4 regions of the Pseudaeromonas sharmana genome follow, and region 1 is predicted to be linked to each of the others. Evidence: predicted binding sites of a transcription regulator. Region 1 holds the regulator's gene; each other region holds the start of a gene.

Region 1 (3,129 bases):
AAAAAGGTGCCGAAGAGATGATCGCCTATGGCTCACCCGCCACCTTCTACCAGATCCTCGACAATGGCAAACCTGTCGAAGCTCAGGCCAAGCAACTTAGCTACAAACTGAAAGAAAAACTGGTCATTCTCAGTGGTAAGGCGCACCTGAAGCAGGAAGATAGCCAAGTCTCTGGTGACACCATCCGTTATGACATCCAGAAGCAGCAGATGGCAGCGGAGAGTAGTGGCAAGGGGTCGCGCGTCAAGACCATCTTCCTGCCTGACCAGATTCAGGAACAGGTCAACGATCAAAAGAAGGGGCAACAGTAATGTCATGCCTGAAGGCCGTCAGCCTGAAAAAAAGCTATAAGAGCAGAACCGTTGTCACCAATGTCAGCCTGCAGGTTGAAACGGGCCAAATTGTCGGCCTGCTCGGACCAAATGGTGCGGGTAAAACAACCTCGTTTTATATGATCGTCGGCCTGGTTCCGCAGGACGGTGGCGTGGTGACAATAGATGACCTGGATCTGACGCCGCTGCCGATGCATGAGCGCGCGCGCAGCGGTATCGGTTACCTTCCGCAAGAAGCCTCCATATTCCGGCGCCTCAGCGTCGAGCAGAATCTGATGGGCGTGCTCGAACTGCGACCCGATCTGTCCAAGGAAGAGCGCCGAGACAAAATGGAGTCCTTGCTCGAAGAATTTCATATTACCCATATCCGACAGAGCCTTGGCATGAGTCTCTCCGGTGGGGAGCGGCGCCGAGTGGAAATCGCTAGAGCTTTAGCTGCAGACCCTAGATTTATCCTGCTAGATGAACCTTTTGCTGGTGTTGATCCCATCTCGGTTATTGATATCAAACGTATCATCGAACATTTACGTGATCGTGGCCTTGGGGTATTAATTACCGATCATAACGTCCGAGAAACCTTGGATGTCTGCGAAAAAGCCTATATCGTCAGCCATGGTCAACTGATTGCCGAGGGCTCTCCGAAGGAGATACTGCGTAACGAACAGGTCAAGCAGGTTTATCTGGGTGAAGGCTTCACCCTGTGACAATAACGGACGCCAAACGATTAGCCGCAAGGAATAAACAACTCAGATGAAACCGACTCTTCAATTACGCTTGGGACAATCACTGGCCATGACGCCCCAGTTGCAGCAAGCCATTCGCTTGTTGCAACTTTCGACCCTGGAGCTCCAGCAGGAGATCCAGCAGGCGTTGGATGCCAATCCCCTGCTGGAAATGGAAGAGGGTGATGGTCTCGATGCGCTGCCATCAGAGCGCGAGAGTGACGCGTCAGAACAGCACGATGAATCTATTGATCACGATGAAAGTCAGCTCAGTACCAGCGAGGCGCTGAATCAGGAAAACATGCCTGAAGAGCTACCGATGGATACGACCTGGGATGAGGTCTATACCGCCGGGACACATCAATCCAGCGGCCTACCCGTTAACGACGATGAACCCGTTTATCAGGGCGAAACGACAGAGAGCCTACAAGATTATTTGCTGTGGCAAATGCATTTGACCCCATTCAGTGAACTGGATGCGGCTATCGCGCTGGCGATCATTGATGCAATCGATGAGTCTGGCTACCTGACAGTCAGCCTCGATGACATCCGCGAATCCGTGCATAACGATGACGTTGAAGTCGAGCTGGATGAGGTCGAAGCTGTCCTTAAACGCGTCCAGCATTTTGACCCTATCGGCGTCGCGGCGCGTTCGGTCCAGGAGTGCCTGCTCATCCAGTTAGGACAGTACCCGCATAGCACCCCATGGCTGAAGGAAGCCAAGCAGATACTACAGGAACACATGGACCTGCTGGGCAACCGAGATTACCGCAATTTGGCGCGCAAAATGCAGCTCAAAGAAGCCGATCTGAAAGAGGCACTGGATCTGATTCAGCAACTGGATCCCCGCCCCGGAAATAGCGTGCTGCAGGCAGAATCATCCTATGTGATCCCCGATGTCGCCGTTAGCAAAAAGCAGGGCCGCTGGATAGTGGAGCTTAATCCAGATGCCATGCCGAAAATTCGCATCAACGAAACCTATGCCGCCATGGCCCGCCATGCCCGGAACAGCAGCGATAGCCAATTTATTCGTTCTCACCTCCAAGAAGCAAAGTGGTTCATCAAGAGCCTGGAGAGTCGGAACGAGACCTTATTGAAAGTCGCCAACTGCATCGTCCAGCACCAGCAAGATTTTTTCGAATATGGTGAAGAAGCCATGAAACCCATGGTTCTTAACGATGTAGCCGAAGCAGTAGAGATGCATGAATCGACGATTTCACGGGTGACCACACAAAAATTCATGCATACCCCTCGCGGAATCTTCGAATTGAAGTACTTTTTCTCCAGTCACGTCAATACTGATAATGGAGGGGAGTGTTCTTCGACGGCGATTCGAGCGCTCATCAAGAAGCTAGTCGCAGCGGAGAACCCGGCAAAGCCGTTAAGCGATAGCAAGATCGCGGATTTGCTGACCGAGCAAGGTATCATGGTTGCCAGAAGAACCATTGCCAAATACCGTGAGTCTTTATCCATTCCCCCGTCAAGCCAACGTAAACGCCTGCTGTAGGGCAAACAATAAGGAAGACGTTATGCAAATCAATCTGTCCGGTCATCACATCGAAATTACTGAGCCGCTGCGTGATTTCGTGAACAGCAAGTTTTCAAAACTGGAGCGCCATTTCGAACAGATTAACAATGTCCAGGTCATCCTCACGGTTGAAAAGCTCAACCAGATTGCCGAAGCCAAATTGAATGTCAACGGCGGTGAAATTTTTGCCAACTCTCAGCACGAAGACATGTATGCCGCGATTGATACGCTGATTGACAAGCTGGATCGGCAGATCATTAAGCACAAAGAAAAACTAAACAGTAAGTAACCCTAATAATGTTAATTCAGGATTTCCTCAGCAGGGACTGCACCAAAAGTGCAGTCCCTTGTTCCAGCAAAAAACGCGCCATCGAGATGATCAGCGAACTGGCAGCTCAAAGGCTTGGCCTTGACGCGCAAGACCTCTTCGAGCGACTGCTTGCCCGCGAAAGAATGGGTAGTACCGGCATTGGCGGCGCAATCGCAATTCCCCATGGCCGCATTCCGGATGGCCACCCACTGACAGGGGTTTTTTTGACATTGGAAG
Region 2 (3,129 bases), on a different contig from region 1:
CGGTGCGGTTGTCTACGAGGAGTCGATGTCCGGCGACTATACGGGCAACGTCCCCTTCTCATGGGATGGCAAGGACAGCGATGGCAATCCTGTGGCAGATGGGAAATATACCGTCAAGGTTAACGGTTTGGTGGATGGCAAGAGCCAGGATCTTTCTGCGTTGGTCTATGGCAAGGTCAGCAGTGTCACACTGGGCACCTCATCAACAGCGACCACATTGAATATCAACGGTTTGGGCTCCATCGAGCTCAGCAAGATTCTCGAAGTTACCAGTTAATTTCAGCGGCGAACGCGAAGGAGCGATTATGTCATTCAATATTGCACTGAGCGGGCTCAACGCCTCGCAAAAGCAACTCGACGTCACGGCTAACAACATTGCCAACGTCAATACGACCGGCTTCAAGGGCTCGCGGGCCGAATTTTCCGATGTCTACTCCAGCTCGGTGTTTGCCAATGCCAAAACTGTCGTCGGAAACGGTGTGCAAACTGCCGCGGTAACCCAGCAGTTTCACCAAGGTGCGCTGCAGAGTACCAACAGTGCGCTGGATCTGGCGATTAAGGGCGAAGGCTTCTTTGTCACCTCGGGCGCCTTGACCAGCCAGGACAGAACCTACACCCGTGCCGGGGCATTCCAGATCAATGATGATGGTTATGTCACGACGTCTCAGGGGCAGTATCTGCAGGTCTACCAGGTCAACGATGATGGTACGCCCAAAGCGGTGAGTCTCGATTCAACTCAGGCATTGCAGATCCCGTCTGTGGCCGGGAAGCCGACTGCGACGACCAAGGTCAATGAAAGTCTCAATCTGCCTGCCAATGGCACGGCCGTGGATCCGGCAAACTTCGACCCGACGGATTCCGATACCTACACCTCCTCTACTTCGGTGGTGATCTATGACTCGTTAGGTCAATCCCATACCGTCACCCAGTACTTTATGAAGGATTCTACGGCCACCACCAACCCGAATACCTGGCGTCTGGTGACCTATGTCGACAATCAGGCGGTAGATATCAATGGCGGCACTGGCACACCGGCAGGGGCTGTGCTGGAGTTTGATACCCAGGGCGCGCTGACTTCGCAAACCCCGGCCACCATTACCACAGAGGCGTTGGGTACGCCTGGCGCCGGGGTCATCACCAATGGTGCGGATGGGACCCAGACCTTCTCCATCGATTTTGACACCATCACCCAGTATGCGTCGGCATTCTCCGTCAGCAGTCTGTCGCAGGATGGTTCCACCGTCGGACAATTGACGAACGTCGATATCGGTTCCGATGGTCTGGTTGCGGCCACCTATAGCAATGGCACCACGGTGAACCTGGGGATGGTGGCGATGGCGAAGTTCTCCAACCCGCAGGGGCTGACACAGATTGGCGATACCTCCTGGAAGGCTTCGCTGGCTTCAGGGGAGGCGGTGCCATCGCAGGCCGGGATTGGGACAGTGGGGAGCATCCAGTCCTCGGCGCTGGAAGCATCGAACACCAATTTGTCTTCTGAGCTTGTCGATCTCATCACGGCACAGCGTAACTACCAGGCGAACTCTCGGGCACTGGAAGTCAATAGTACGTTGCAGCAGACGATCCTGCAGATCCGTTAATCCCGACGAAAAAAGAGGCGGCCTTGAGCCGCCTTTCTTTTTAATTCAATAAGTTAAATCCAACTCCTTTCGCTGTTCACGCTTTGCTCAAAGAGTGGCACGCCCATTGCATTATCTGGCTAAAGTCACCTTTTTGACTGGAGACAGACATGGATCACCTGCTTTACATCGCCATGTCGGGGGCCAAGGAAAACATGAATAGCCTGGCCGTCCGCAGCAACAATCTGGCCAATGCCAACACGGTCGGTTTCAAGGCCGATCTCGAGCAAGCCAGATCGATGCAAGTCTACGGTGAAGGATTGCCGAGCCGGGTGTTTGCGCTGACCGAAAGCCCGGGACAGCGTATGGAGGCCGGAGCCCTGATGACCACTGGCCGCGATCTGGATGTCGCGGTGCAGGGGAACGGCATGATGGTGGTTCAGGATGGCGAAGGCAAAGAGGCGTTCACCCGTATGGGCAGCCTGCGTGTGTCTCCTCTCGGCGTCCTGGAGACCACCAATGGCCTCAGCATCCTGGATGAGTCGGGACAGCCGATCGTGCTGCCATTACCGATGGAAAAGGTTGAGATCAATCAGGATGGTACCGTCGTCGGTCGCCCCGAAGGCGCCGCGCCGGACACCATTGAGGAATACCAGCGCATCAAGCTGGTCAATCCGGATACCCGGGCCTTGTCCAAGGGGACGGACGGTTTGTTCCGTCGTGCCGATGGCCAGGCCGAGCAGGCTGATGCAGGCGTGCGCCTGATGAGCGGTGCGCTCGAGGGCAGCAATGTCAATGTGGTTGATGAAATGACCAACCTGATCCGCCTGCAACGGCAGTTCGATACCCAGGTCAAGCTGATGCAGACCGCCGAAAAGAATGACGAAGTGCAGAACCAACTGCTGCGACTGAGTTAAGGACGAGGAGAAGATTATGATTCCCGCTTTGTGGATTAGTAAAACCGGCCTGGATGCCCAGCAGACCAATATCTCTGTGGCGTCTAACAACCTGGCCAACGCCTCGACTGTCGGTTTCAAGAAAGGCCGCGCTGTGTTTGAGGACCTATTGTACCAGAACGTTCATCAACCGGGTGGCCGCTCCTCAGCCGATACGACGCTGCCGTCCGGTCTGATGCTGGGTGCCGGTACCAAGGTGGTCGCAACACAGAAAAGCTTTACCCAGGGCGATGTGCAGACGACCGACAATGCGCTGGATGTGATGATTGAAGGGCGAGGCTTTTTTGAAGTCCAGATGCCGGATGGCACTACCTCTTATACCCGGAATGGTCAATTTGCGCTCAACTCTGAAGGCACTCTGGTGACATCGGGTATGGGTTATCCGGTACAGCCGGAGATCCAGATCCCTCAGGATGCTGAAAGCGTCACGGTTGGTGGTGATGGCCAGGTCTCGGTGAAGATTACCGGTCAGGCCGAAAGCCAGGTGATTGGGCAATTGACGGTGACTGACTTTGTCAACCCGGCAGGGTTACAACCGGTTGGCGAGAACCTCTATGTCGAGACACAGTCCAGTGGTGCTCCGCTGCAAGGGGTCG
Region 3 (3,129 bases), on a different contig from region 1:
TGGCCGATGGCCCGGGTGACCGCGATGTTGATGACCATGCTGGTGATTGGTAGCCAGAATGTGCCGGTCATGATCCGTGCCAAGCTGGGGTTTGTCATCACGCTGGCGATGGCGCCGATGTTGCCGCCGATGCCGGAGATCCCGTTATTCAGTCTGCAAAGCTGGCTCGTGGTGGCCCAGCAGGTGCTCATCGGGGTGGCTATCGGCTTTGCCACCCAGCTGCTCATCCAGAGTTTTGTCATTGCCGGCCAAGTCCTGGCCACCCAGAGCGGTTTGGGCTTCGCGTCGTTAGTGGATCCGATCAACGGTGGATCCACGCCCGTCATCGGCCAATTCTATCTGATGCTGGGAACCTTGATTTTCTTTGCCATCGATGGCCATCTGACCATGCTGCATCTGGTGAATCTGAGTTTCACCACCCTCCCGGTGTCGACCAGCGGGCTGGATATCACCGGCTTGCAGGCGCTGTTCTCGTTCATGACCATTATGTTTCAAATGGCACTTTCTGTGTCGTTGGCCTCGATCACGGCCATGCTATTGGTTAATTTTTCGTTCGGTGTCATGACCCGTGCCGCACCGCAGTTGAACATCTTCAGCATGGGCTTTGCCGTCAGCATGATATGTGGCTTGCTGGTGCTTTGGGTATCGCTGGGCGGCTTCATGGAGCATTTCCTGGCACATTGGCAACAGGTTCAGGCCTTGATCTGCGAGATCATTGGCACTGAATGTAGTGGAGGCTGACGATGGCTGAAGCAGATGGTCAGGAAAAGACAGAGGACCCCACAGGTAAACGCCTTTCCGATGCCAAGGCTAAAGGCCAGATCCCCCGATCCAAGGAGTTGGGTACGGCGCTGGTGCTGCTGGCGGGCGTCATTGGCCTGTATGTGACCGGTGCCGGCATCGGCAGTGCGCTGCTGGAGATCTGCAGGCGCAACTTTTCATTTAGCCGGGATGAAGTGTTCGATCCGGAAACCATGGAGTTGGCACTGAGTACGGATATTGCCAACCTGATCGTTCCGATGTCCGGCTGGTTTTTCATTCTGCTGCTGGCCGCCTTGATTGGCAACTTGCTGCTTGGAGGCTTCAATTTTAGCTCTGAAGCCATGATGCCGAAGTTTACCAAACTCAATCCGATTAACGGCTTGAAGCGAATGGTGGGCGTGCAGAGCCTGATCGAGTTGGTGAAATCCATCGGCAAGGTGACGTTTATTGCCCTGATGGTCTGGTGGCTGTTGACCAGCCAGTTGCCACATATTCTTGACCTCAGTCAGCGCCAGTTTCCCTACGCCATCTATGACGCTCTGGAGACCTGCCTGTGGATTGCCATCGGCATCTGTTGCGCTCTGGTGCCGATCGTGGCCATCGACGTTCCGTTCCAGAAGTGGCATCACAAGGAACAACTGAAGATGACCAAGCAGGAGGTCAAGGATGAATACAAAAACTCGGAAGGTAAGCCCGAGGTTAAGGGCCGCCTGCGGCGTATGCAATATGAGATGGCCAACCGCCGCATGATGGCGGAGGTGCCGAAGGCGGACGTGATCGTTACCAACCCGACGCATTATGCTGTCGCCTTGAAGTATGACAAGCAGCAGGGCAAGGCCCCGGTCGTGGTCGCCAAAGGGGTGGATGAAATAGCCATGATGATCCGTAACATCGGGACCGAATATGGTATTACCCAGGTTGCAGCCCCGCCGCTGGCGCGGGCTATCTTCCATACCACCAAGCTGGATAGTGAAATCCCCGAAGGGCTGTTCGTGGCGGTGGCGCAGGTATTGGCATATGTCTACCAGCTGCAGGCCTATCGCCAGGGGCGTGGCCAGGCACCGCACAAGTTAGCCGATGAGCTGCCGATTCCGGATGAGTTGCGTTATTGACGTCTTTTTGACGTCGATTTTCTGATACGAATCAAATTCCATCAAAATCAATGCATTAACCAATGGCTTGATTTTTGCTAGGCTGTAGGCACTGCAGTTTTAGGTGCGTTCGCCATGGAATTGAAAGCCACATTAGCCTCCCTGGGGCAAGTCAAGAGCCTGCTGACGAAAGGGGTGGGGACACCGTTACTGGTGCTGGCCTCCCTTGGCATGGTGGTGCTGCCGATGCCGCCGTTCCTGCTGGACATCCTGTTCACGTTCAATATTGCGCTGGCCATGGTTGTGTTGCTGGTTGCCATCTATTCCCGACGGCCTCTGGATTTTGCGGCGTTCCCGACCATCTTGCTGGTGGCCACCTTGCTGCGTCTTGCCCTGAACGTGGCGTCGACGCGGGTGGTGTTGCTGGAAGGTCACAATGGTCCTGGGGCGGCAGGGCATGTGATCGAGGCGTTCGGTAATGTGGTCATCGGCGGTAACTATGCCGTCGGCCTCATCGTCTTCATCATCCTGATGATCATCAACTTTGTGGTGGTTACCAAGGGCGCCGGGCGGATATCAGAAGTCAGCGCCCGTTTCACCCTGGATGCCATGCCGGGTAAGCAGATGGCGATCGATGCCGATTTGAATGCCGGCCTGATCAACCAGGAAGAGGCGAAGCGGCGGCGTCAGGAGGTGACTGCCGAAGCGGATTTCTACGGCTCCATGGATGGTGCATCCAAGTTTGTTAAAGGTGATGCCATCGCCGGCATCATGATCCTGTTCATCAATATTATCGGTGGTTTCATCATCGGCATGGCCCAGCATGGCCTGGCGTTTGGTGATGCCACGCGGATCTATACCTTGCTGACCATCGGTGATGGTCTGGTTGCCCAGATCCCGTCGCTGTTGTTGTCTATAGCGGCGGCCATCATAGTGACACGGCAAAACGCCGATCAGGATATGGGGAAAGTGGTGCTGGGGCAGATGTTCGACGACCCCAAATCGCTGGCTATCACATCAGGCGTGCTGACCATCATGGGCTTAGTGCCAGGCATGCCTCATCTGGCATTTTTAAGCCTGGCCGCCCTGTCGGGTGGCGGTACCTGGTGGATCTACCGACGCAACCGACAGAAGAAGAACGCGCAGCTGGCCAAGCTCAATGCGCCGGTGGAAAGCAGTGCACCACAGGAACAGCATAAGGATTTGAGCTGGGATGATGTCAGCCCGGTGGACGTCATTGGCCTGGAGGTGGGTTACCGTCTGATTCCAATGGTGG
Region 4 (3,129 bases), on a different contig from region 1:
GTGGCGAGGCGGCGGTTGGAAGTCAGGCTCATCTCGATCAGCTTGCCGTTCACTTCGTTTCGTTCCTGACAGCGTTGCAATTTGTCGACCAGTTGCTCTCGCATCGGTGCCAGATCGGCGGCCAGCCGTTCACGCTCCGGGTCTTGTGCGATGCACTGATCCTGCTGCTGAATTTGCTGTAACAGGGATTGTTTCTGGATTGCCAAATCAGGAAGGGCTAATGCATTACGCTGCTGCAACAGGGCGAACTCCTGATCCAGCAGCGAATAGAGATCATCTAGAAGCGTATCTTGCGATTGAAGTAGCTCAGTCAGGGTACTCATTTATATAGCTGTTCCAGCTCCGACTCCAGAGAGACCATTTTCTTGGCCAGTCGATCACTGTCAACCTTGTATTCACCACGTTCTATCGCGGCTTTGAGGGACTCGACCTTGCTCTGATTGAAGCCGGGGGCATCCTTGACTTTTTGTTGCAACTTATTCAGGGACTGCGCTTGATCCGTCAATACGACGGCGTCCTGACGAACGGGGACCTGGCCTGTGGTGCTGCTATTGGTTGCCTGGGTACCACTGCCCTGCTGGCTGCTGCTGTTGCCAGCGACCTTGCCAGGGGAGTTGTTCATCAGGTTGCTGATGTTGTTGATGGCCATGATGAGCTACCTTCTGTTCGCCTGAAATTGCCTCTGTCCAGTCTATCGGCCATCGCCAGATAAACTTTAGAAAAAAGTGAAACCTGACTTTACATCCTTACACGTACGCGCCCCACGGCCTCGACTGTTGCGGATATGACACGTTGTGAACGCAAATTTTGTACCCGGATGGTATCACCGAAACTGCCATCTTGCAGGGCTTTGCCTGCGGTTGAGATCGCAATCCCTGAAGTGCTGGCTTCAATGGCTACGGTATCGTCCCGGCAGACCACGCAAATCTGGTTTTGGCGCACTGGTTGTCCAGGCTTCAGATCCCGCTTGCTGCGACTGCCCACCAACAGGGATGGCTCGGTGAAGTTGTCACCGCGCAGCATGACTTCATCCATGAAATCCACTTTGAGCAATCCGGCGGTCAGCACTGTGTTCTTGGTGATGGGCTCGCTGACGGTGACAAACGGCTTGAGGATGCGCACGCGAACAGGCACGTAGATCTCCCATGTCGGTGTTTCATCACAGCTGAGCTTGACCGTGGTGTTGCGTTTTATGTCGCCATTGCCGGCCAATGTTGGCGTGATATGACCGGTACAGGGATGCTGTATGCGACGGCTATCTATCGACGAAGCGGTCACCTCCGCTTGGCTGGTCGGATCGATAACTAGCTGTGTATAAACAAATTGTTCCGCCTGGGTCTGTAGTTCTGCCGTGACATCTGTCGCAGCAAAACACGTTTTGCTCAACAGGAGTGTTGGCAAGATCAGACAAACGCGACTAATCATTTTCAAGTACTTGCTGATAAAGCAAAATAACGACATATAAGAATGTACTATCCTTGCTGTTAATGGATGATACGGTTTTTACCGTTATCCTTTATGAAAGTTAACAGTCGCGACAAGCGGCTTGCTAGCGGCAATTATGCAGAAAGGGTGCCAATAGCCTCACAGGAGAGAATTATGGCAAGTATCCTGGACTCAGTGAACCAGCTGACCCAATTAGTCGGACAAAACCGCCTCGAATTGCTGCTGTTTCGTCTTAATGGGCGTCAACGCTTTGGCATCAACGTCTTTAAGGTCCGCGAGGTATTGCAATGCCCGCAACTGACCATCATGCCGAAGCTGCATCCTTACGTGCGTGGCGTGGCTCATATTCGTGGCCATACCATTTCCGTCATTGATTTGAGTATGGCGACAGGCGGCCGTCCCATCGCTGATCTGACCAAATGCTTCATCATCATCGCCGAGTACAACCGTTCTGTGCAGGGCTTCTTGGTGGGGAGCGTCGAGCGCATCATCAATATGAACTGGGAGGCCATTTTACCTCCGCCCAAGGGCGCCGGCCGCTTCAACTACATGACTGCCGTCACTGAAGTGGATGGTGAGCTGGTCGAGATCCTGGATGTCGAGAAGATCCTTGATGAAATCTCCCCGGTGAATACCGAAGTGAGCAAGGAACTGGTGGTGGAGAGTGCGCATCACGATCCCCATGGCCGTCCGGTTTTGGTTGCGGATGACTCTTCGGTTGCACGCAAGCAGGTGGAACGCGCTTTGAATGCCATTGGTGTGAAGTGCCTGCTGGCCAAAGATGGCAAGGATGCGTTGAATCTGTTGCAGGATATGGCCAAGAAAGGGCCTATCAGTGAGCAGGTCGCGTTGGTGATATCCGATATTGAAATGCCGGAGATGGATGGTTACACGCTGACGGCCGAGATCCGCAATGATCCGTCACTGCGTGGACTGCACATCATTTTGCACACCTCACTGAGTGGCGTCTTTAACCAGGCGATGGTGCAGAAAGTTGGTGCCAACAACTTCATTGCCAAGTTTAACCCGGATGAACTTGCCAAGGCGGTTCAGGATGCGATGTAACCCACTTATGCAGAATTTATAATGAAGACACTGTCCGAAGAGCTTTACAAACAGTTCAGTGCCTTTTTGGAGGCCCAGAGCGGTATCGTTCTGGGTGCCAATAAGCAGTATCTGGTCAAGAGCCGACTGGCGCCCCTTCTGGGGCAGTTTGGAGCGGCAACCCTTTCCGATCTCATCAAGCGGGCCATGGATCCGCGCGAGCGGGATTTGAAAATGACGGTGGTTGATGCGATGACCACCAACGAGACACTCTGGTTCCGGGATGTTTACCCGTTTCAACTGCTGACAGACAAGATCTTTCCCGAACTGGGTAAGGCTGGTCGTCCGTTGAAGATCTGGTCGGCCGCCAGCTCTTCCGGGCAGGAGCCGTATTCCATCGCCATGACAGCCCTGGAACAACAAATCAAGAAACCGGGCACCATGCCGGGTGGGGTACAAATCATCGGTACCGATATTTCGCCCACCATGCTCAATCAGTGCAAGGAGGGCGTTTACGATAGTCTGGCGCTGGCCCGAGGCCTGTCTCCGGAACGCAAGCGTCAATTTTTCGAGCCTTGTGGCGACAACAAGATGCGCGTCACCGACCGCGTCAAAAAATTGGTGAGCTTCCGGCCGTTC

What was found. Region 1 encodes sigma-54, which starts transcription at its own class of promoters, with help from an activator protein. Its sites were predicted from a motif close to TGGCACNGTTTTNGCTT; they were not measured.
Region 2: a site for sigma-54 is predicted at 1,694-1,710, ahead of flgF (flagellar basal-body rod protein FlgF). Genes of this name have one in related genera too.
Region 3: a site for sigma-54 is predicted at 1,938-1,954, ahead of flhA (flagellar biosynthesis protein FlhA). Genes of this name have one in related genera too.
Region 4: a site for sigma-54 is predicted at 1,562-1,578, ahead of flgA (flagellar basal body P-ring formation chaperone FlgA). Genes of this name have one in related genera too.

The regions. Positions count from the first base shown of each region.
Region 1 is NZ_JBHSAF010000012.1:14,568-17,696, forward strand. Features, by position in the region: gene lptA (lipopolysaccharide transport periplasmic protein LptA) at 1-311, shown strand, start outside; gene lptB (LPS export ABC transporter ATP-binding protein) at 311-1,036, shown strand; gene ACFOSS_RS09685 (RNA polymerase factor sigma-54) at 1,083-2,561, shown strand; gene hpf (ribosome hibernation promoting factor) at 2,584-2,871, shown strand; gene ptsN (PTS IIA-like nitrogen regulatory protein PtsN) at 2,880-3,129, shown strand, end outside.
Region 2 is NZ_JBHSAF010000001.1:313,728-316,856, forward strand. Features, by position in the region: gene ACFOSS_RS01480 (flagellar hook assembly protein FlgD) at 1-277, shown strand, start outside; gene flgE (flagellar hook protein FlgE) at 306-1,598, shown strand; gene flgF (flagellar basal-body rod protein FlgF) at 1,748-2,494, shown strand; gene flgG (flagellar basal-body rod protein FlgG) at 2,511-3,129, shown strand, end outside.
Region 3 is NZ_JBHSAF010000001.1:368,348-371,476, forward strand. Features, by position in the region: gene fliR (flagellar biosynthetic protein FliR) at 1-741, shown strand, start outside; gene flhB (flagellar biosynthesis protein FlhB) at 744-1,874, shown strand; gene flhA (flagellar biosynthesis protein FlhA) at 1,989-3,129, shown strand, end outside.
Region 4 is NZ_JBHSAF010000001.1:309,080-312,208, forward strand. Features, by position in the region: gene flgN (flagellar export chaperone FlgN) at 1-323, opposite strand, end outside; gene flgM (flagellar biosynthesis anti-sigma factor FlgM) at 320-649, opposite strand; gene flgA (flagellar basal body P-ring formation chaperone FlgA) at 739-1,425, opposite strand; gene ACFOSS_RS01460 (chemotaxis protein CheV) at 1,600-2,511, shown strand; gene ACFOSS_RS01465 (CheR family methyltransferase) at 2,533-3,129, shown strand, end outside.